Moorella thermoacetica: one gene and its partner. The protein of the gene in region 1 binds, or shares a complex with, the protein of each later gene. Links are inferred from orthologs where the notes say so. Each region holds a gene or a part of one and is shown on either strand. Other genes may lie near its edges.

Region 1 (3,219 bases):
CTCCAGGGGGTTGACATCAACGATAAACACATCGAAGTGATGATCCGCCAGATGCTGCGCAAAGTAAAGGTCGAGGACCAGGGGGACACCGATCTCCTGCCCGGGTCTCTGGTAGACGCCTTCGACTTTGAAGATGCCAACCGTAAAGTTCAGGAGATAGGCGGCAAACCGGCCACGGCCCGGCCGGTTCTCCTGGGGATTACCAAGGCCTCCCTGGCGACAGATTCCTTCCTTTCGGCCGCTTCCTTCCAGGAGACGACCCGGGTGTTGACGGAAGCGGCCATCAAAGGCCGTGTTGATCCTCTCCTGGGCCTCAAAGAAAATGTGATTATCGGTAAACTGATCCCGGCTGGAACCGGCATGAGTCGCTATCGCCAGTTAAAATTGGTGACACCCGCCGTCGATCAGGAGGAAGATGGAGCGGAAGCTGTTGACATGGCTACCGGGAAATGATAATATCTATTAGTGTGACTGCCCGGGGGGGTTGATTTATGCCCTATGAACGTTTACGGACGGCCAAGAAAAGGGCCGTGGGTACCAAACAGGTAACCAAGGCTGTCAGCCAGGGGAAGGCCAGGGTAGTTTTCATAGCCCGGGACGCCGAAAGCCATGTAACAGAGCCCCTCTGGCAGCTCTGCCGTGAACGTGGTATTGAAGTAATCGAAGTGGATTCAATGAAAGAGCTGGGGCGGGCCTGCAGCATTGAGGTTGGCTCGGCCTCAGCCGCTATCCTTGAAGAATAAACCGGGGAAGGAGGTGGAGAGGAGAGGATGCCGACTATCCAGCAACTGGTGCGGCAGGCAAGGGAAAAGGTCGTGCGCAAGTCAACGGCCCCGGCTTTAAAAGAATCACCCCAAAAACGGGGCGTCTGCACCCGCGTTTATACAACTACACCGAAGAAACCGAATTCTGCCCTGCGTAAAGTCGCCCGGGTCCGCTTGACCAATGGCATTGAAGTTACCGCCTACATCCCCGGCATTGGGCATAACCTGCAGGAACACTCGGTGGTTCTGGTAAGGGGTGGCCGGGTAAAGGACCTTCCGGGTGTCAGATACCATATTGTACGGGGTACCCTGGATGCCGCCGGAGTGCAGAATCGCAACCAGGGTCGCTCCAAATACGGGGCCAAACGGCCCAAGAAGTAGCAGGTAAGGGGGGATAAGATTGCCACGGCGAGGCAGAGTTCCCCGACGGGCCGTGCTGGCGGACCCGCTCTACGGGAATACCAAGGTTACCAAATTGATAAACCAGGTAATGCTTGATGGTAAAAAGTCTCTTGCCCAGCGGATTTGTTATGACGCCTTTGAAATAATCAAAAACAAAACCGGTAAGGACCCGGTGGAAGTTTTTGAACAAGCCTTAAAAAACGTTATGCCGGTCCTGGAAGTCAAGGCTCGACGGGTTGGTGGCGCCAACTATCAGGTACCAGTTGAGGTACGGCCGGAACGGCGGCAGACTCTGGGAATCCGCTGGCTGGTCAATTATGCGCGGGCCAGGAGCGGCAAGAGTATGCAGGAAAAGCTGGCTGCCGAGTTAATTGATGCTGCCAATAATACTGGCGGGGCAGTGAAGAAACGGGAAGATACCCACAAGATGGCAGAAGCCAATAAAGCCTTCGCTCATTACCGGTGGTAGGCGTGGGGGTCAGGGGCCCGGGGACCGGGGGCTCGCCGCACGGTGACCACCGGTGTCCTGCAACCTGATTAACAGAAGGGATGAAAATATGGCTCGAGAATACCCACTAGAAAAAACCAGAAATATCGGCATTATGGCCCATATTGATGCCGGTAAAACTACTACCACCGAACGAATACTTTTTTACACTGGCCGGGAACACCGTATGGGAGAAGTCCATGATGGTAATGCTACCATGGACTGGATGATTCAAGAACAGGAACGGGGAATTACCATTACTTCAGCGGCAACCACCTGTTTCTGGCGGAATCATCGCATTAACATTATCGACACGCCAGGCCACGTGGATTTTACCGTTGAGGTAGAACGTTCCCTGCGGGTCCTGGATGGTGCTGTGGCTGTCTTTTGTTCCGTAGGTGGGGTAGAACCCCAGTCGGAAACCGTCTGGCGCCAGGCCGATAAATATGGTGTACCTAGAATTGCCTACATCAACAAGATGGATCGCGTCGGGGCCGATTTCTTCCGGGGCGTGCGGATGATTGCCGAACGCCTGGGAGCCAACCCGGTGCCTATCCAGTTGCCTATCGGCGCGGAGGATAGCTTCCAGGGTATGGTGGACCTGATTAACATGAAGGCCATTTATTATACCGATGAATTAGGAACCACCCTGGATGAGGAACCAATCCCTGCCGAGATGGAAGACCTGGTGCAGGAGTACCGGGAAAAACTGCTGGAGGCTGTAGCCGAAAGCGATGAGGAGCTAATGATCAAATACCTGGAAGGCGAGGAATTGACGCCGGAGGAGATTAAAGCCGGTATTCGTAAAGCGACCATTGCTGTGAAAATGGTGCCGGTACTCTGCGGATCTTCCTTTAAAAACAAAGGAGTTCAGCCCCTGCTGGACGCCATAGTTGATTTTCTGCCGGCACCGACTGACGTCCCGGCTATTCAAGGCGTGGATCCGGAAACCGGCGATGAAGACGAACGCCATTCCAGCGATAACGAACCTTTTGCGGCTTTGGCCTTTAAAATCATGGCCGATCCTTATGTAGGCAAACTAACCTTCTTCAGGGTTTATTCCGGCACCCTGAAATCCGGCTCTTATGTTTACAACTCGACCAAGGGACGCCGGGAACGCATCGGCCGGATTTTACGCATGCACGCCAATCACCGGGAAGAGATAGATGAGGCCTATGCCGGCGATATCGCGGCGGCCGTGGGGCTTAAAGAAACCACCACCGGGGATACCCTGTGCGATGAGCAACATCCTATTGTCCTGGAAGCAATGGAATTTCCGGAGCCGGTTATTTCGGTGGCCATTGAACCGAAAATCAAGGCTGACCAGGAAAAAATGAGCATCGCGCTGCAAAAGCTGGCCGAAGAGGACCTGACCTTTAGAATGTACACTGACCAGGAGACGGGACAAACCATTATTTCAGGTATGGGCGAACTACATCTGGAGATTATCGTGGATCGTCTCCTGCGGGAGTTCAAAGTCGGAGCCAAGGTTGGCCGGCCCCAGGTAGCTTATAAAGAGACTATTCGCCGGCCTGTTAAAGCCGAGGGTAAATTTATTCGCCAGAC
Region 2 (3,299 bases), 2.0 Mb from region 1 along the record:
TGAAACCGTCACCATGATTGGCGATGGCGAGGGTAAACGGGCCCTGGCCTACAGCCTGGGGAGCATTCTGGGAGGCTTGCTCCTGGCCTGGCTGGGCTGGCTGGCGGCAGGGAGTTTATTTTAGGCTGGAGGGATGGGTATGACCGGCACGAGGGCCAAGCGTTTGACGGTTTATCTGGGGGAGGGTATGAAGTGGCAGGGTATGGCCCTTTACCATGCTCTGGTTCTCGAATTAAAGGCCGCCGGCCTGGCTGGGGTTACTGTAGTCCGTGGTATCGAGGGATATGGCAAGCGTAAGCAGCTGTATGCCTCACGCCTCCTGGAGCTCTCCGCCGATCTGCCGGTTCTTGTTGAGGCAGTGGACAGCCCCGAAAAGATAAACGCCGTGTTGCCCCGGGTCCGGGAGATGGTCCAGCAGGGCTTGATTACCCTGGCGGATGTGGAAATCATCTCCTCTGCCGGAACTGCCAGCAACAAGGAAAATAGCCCCGGCCCGGGGAGGAGAGCTTGACAGGGCCAGGGGTTTTTGCTAATATATCGCTACGGAAAGCCGTGATGGTACCGAATAACGGGCGGAAGTAGCTCAGTGGTAGAGCATCGCCTTGCCAAGGCGAGGGCCGCGGGTTCAAATCCCGTCTTCCGCTCCATATTTTTGCTTATTAGTACCTCGGACCTGACCCGTCCGAGGTACTCTTTCACAGGCTATTTTTTATTATTTTAGCAGGAAAAGCTTCAGGCACGGCGAAATAAATCCTGAAGGTATTTTTAGACAAACGGATGGTCATAATGAATGGCGTCCAGTAGTCGGGAGTAGGGAGGAGCAAATAAGTAGATGAAGGCTGCCGTAGAAAAACTGGATAAAAACCAGGTACTCCTGGAAGTAGAAGTTGAAGCCCCCAGAGTCCAGAAGGCTATAGACCAGGCATATCGTCGACTGGTAAAGCAGGTCAATATTCCAGGATTCAGGAAGGGCAAAGCCCCTCGCTTTATCCTGGAGCAATATATTGGCAAGGAGCCTATTTATAACGAGGCAGCGGAGATTGTTATTCCTCCGGCTTATGAAGAAGCTGTGGCCGAACACCAGCTGGAACCCATCGACCGGCCGGAGGTTGAGATAGTTAAAGTAGAAGATGGAGAACCCCTGGTTTTTAAAGCCAGGGTGGAGGTTAAACCGGAAGTCCAGCTTGGTCCCTACACCGGCCTGGAGGTGGAACGCCAGGAAGTAGAGGTAACAGAAGCCGATATCGATGCTTACCTGAAGCGGCTGCAGGAGCGTTATGCCGAGCTGGAGGTAATCGAGGACGAACCGGCAGCAGCCGGTGATATTGTTACCATTGACTTCAAGGGCACCGTGGACGGCCAGCCTTACCCGGGAATGGAAGGGAACAACTACCCCCTGGAGCTGGGTTCAGGCACCTTTATAACCGGTTTTGAGGAGCAACTGGTTGGTGCCAGGGTAAATGAAGAACGCACCGTTAATGTCACTTTCCCTTCCGACTACCACGAAAAGGATCTGGCCGGTAAAGAAGCCGTTTTCCAGGTCACCGTGCGGGGGATAAAACGTAAGAAACTGGCTCCCCTTGATGATGAGTTTGCCAAAGATGTGAGCGAGTGCGAGACCCTGGCGGACCTGCGCCAGGATATCCGCCGGCGCCTGGAGGAAAGCCAGAAACAGCGAGTTGAAGCCGCAGTTCGGCAGGCCGTGGTGGAAAAGGCTGTCGCTGCGGCCACGGTGGAACTCCCGGAAGTTATGGTGGAACGGCGTATCGATGCCCGGATCCGGGAACTTGAGCGCAACCTACAGGCCCAGAAGATGACCCTGGAGGAGTTCTTAAAGAACACTGACAAGACTATTGGTGATTTAGAAAAAGAATTCCGGCCCGGGGCCGAAAGGGACGTAAAAACGGAACTGGTTCTGGAAGCTATTGCCAAAGCTGAAAATATCCAGCCCAGCCAGGAAGAGATTGATGCCGAAATCGAGAGGATGGCCAGGATTTTCCGGCAAGATCCGGATACTGTACGGAAGAATTTGGGCGACTTGTCCGTCCTGAAATACGATATAATGATTAAAAAGACCATAGATTTTCTGGTAGAGCACAGCAAGCCCGTACCGCCCCGGGAACAGGGCGCGGCAGGGGAAACAGCAGAAACAGCGGAAGCTACGCCGGCTTAACTGTGATCTCTGAACGATTTTAACGTGGAGGTGTGTTGGCAGTGTCAGTTCTGGTACCAATGGTTGTCGAGCAGACCAGCAGGGGCGAACGGGCTTATGATATCTATTCCCGCCTATTGAAGGACAGGATCATTTTCCTGGGGAGTGCCATTGACGATCATGTAGCCAACCTGGTCATTGCCCAGATGCTTTTTCTGGAGGCCGAGGATCCCGACAAGGATATTCACCTTTATATAAACAGCCCCGGGGGATCGATTTCGGCAGGCATGGCCATCTTTGACACCATGCAGTATATCCGGCCCGACGTTTCCACAATCTGCGTCGGCCTGGCGGCCAGTATGGGTGCCTTCCTCCTGGCGGCAGGGGCCAAGGGCAAGCGTTTTGCCCTCCCCAACAGCGAAATCATGATTCACCAGCCCATGGGTGGTACCCAGGGTCAGGCCGTGGATATCGAGATCCACGCCAAGAGGATTCTGGCCATACGGGACAACTTGAACCGTATTTTAAGTGAGATAACCGGTAAACCCCTGGAACAGATCGCCAGGGATACCGACCGGGATCACTTTATGACAGCCAGGGAAGCCCGGGAGTATGGTTTAATCGATGAGGTGATCACCAAGCGCGAGTTGCCCGCTAAATAAGGGACAGCGAGGTGAAGAAAATGTACAAATACACCGATGACAAAGGCCAGTTGAAGTGTTCCTTCTGCGGGAAACTCCAGGACCAGGTCAAGAAACTGGTTGCTGGCCCGGGTGTATATATCTGTGACGAGTGCATCGAGCTGTGCAATGAGATAATCGAAGAGGAGCTAAGCGAGGACCTGAACCTGGAAATGGGTGAACTGCCCAAGCCCAAGGAGATCCGGGAGATCCTCGATCAGTACGTCATAAGCCAGGATCAAGCCAAAAAGGCCCTGGCTGTAGCCGTTTATAACCATTATAAACGCATCAACCTGGGTATGAAGATGGATGATGTTGAACTCCAGAAGAGCAACATCATCATGCTGAGTCCCACCGGTAGCGGTAAGACCCTGCTGGCCCAGACGCTGGCCAAGATTCTCAATGTGCCCTTCGCCATCGCCGACGCCACCTCCCTGACGGAAGCCGGCTATGTGGGTGAGGATGTG

What was found.
Region 2: the proteins of rpsG (region 1) and tig are in contact, whole or in part, in a crystal structure (PDB 3GTY), measured with the Thermotoga maritima proteins. The link is inferred for Moorella thermoacetica from one-to-one orthologs. Residues at the interface, in WP_004081843.1 of Thermotoga maritima: Lys34, Lys52, Lys55, Glu59, Arg62, Gln63, Glu66, Asn67, Lys69, Val71, Arg95, Ala109, Lys110, Lys111, Gly112, Arg113, Pro114, Glu117, Glu121, Ile124, Ala125, Tyr127, Asn128, Asn129, Thr130, Gly131, Lys135, Asp139, Arg142, Met143; in WP_004081061.1 of Thermotoga maritima: Glu122, Val124, Val129, Leu130, Tyr133, Glu188, Gly259, Ile262, Tyr263, Glu266, Ser270, Glu273, Gln274, Glu277, Arg308, Gln311, Ile312, Ser315, Tyr316, Glu325, Arg329, Arg336, Leu363, Phe366, Trp367, Arg373, Leu377, Arg381, Leu384, Glu387.

The regions. Positions count from the first base shown.
Region 1 is NZ_CP012369.1:2,467,286-2,470,504, reverse strand. What follows is about bases 1-2,899. They hold rpsG (30S ribosomal protein S7), read left to right. Parts: upstream 1-1,164; coding sequence 1,165-1,635; downstream 1,636-2,899. Other genes in these bases: fusA (elongation factor G), read left to right, coding at 1,724-2,899; rpsL (30S ribosomal protein S12), read left to right, coding at 771-1,145; MOTHE_RS12275 (L7Ae/L30e/S12e/Gadd45 family ribosomal protein), read left to right, coding at 492-743; rpoC (DNA-directed RNA polymerase subunit beta'), read left to right, coding at 1-453. Outside these bases: more of fusA, read left to right, coding at 2,900-3,219.
Region 2 is NZ_CP012369.1:459,632-462,930, forward strand. The notes cover bases 24-3,002. They hold tig (trigger factor), read left to right. Parts: upstream 24-832; coding sequence 833-2,173; downstream 2,174-3,002. Other genes in these bases: crcB (fluoride efflux transporter CrcB), read left to right, coding at 24-124; MOTHE_RS02305 (DUF190 domain-containing protein), read left to right, coding at 140-511; clpP (ATP-dependent Clp endopeptidase proteolytic subunit ClpP), read left to right, coding at 2,215-2,814; clpX (ATP-dependent Clp protease ATP-binding subunit ClpX), read left to right, coding at 2,835-3,002. In the rest of the region: more of crcB, read left to right, coding at 1-23; more of clpX, read left to right, coding at 3,003-3,299. UniProt on the Bacillus subtilis protein: Involved in protein export. Acts as a chaperone by maintaining the newly synthesized protein in an open conformation. Functions as a peptidyl-prolyl cis-trans isomerase.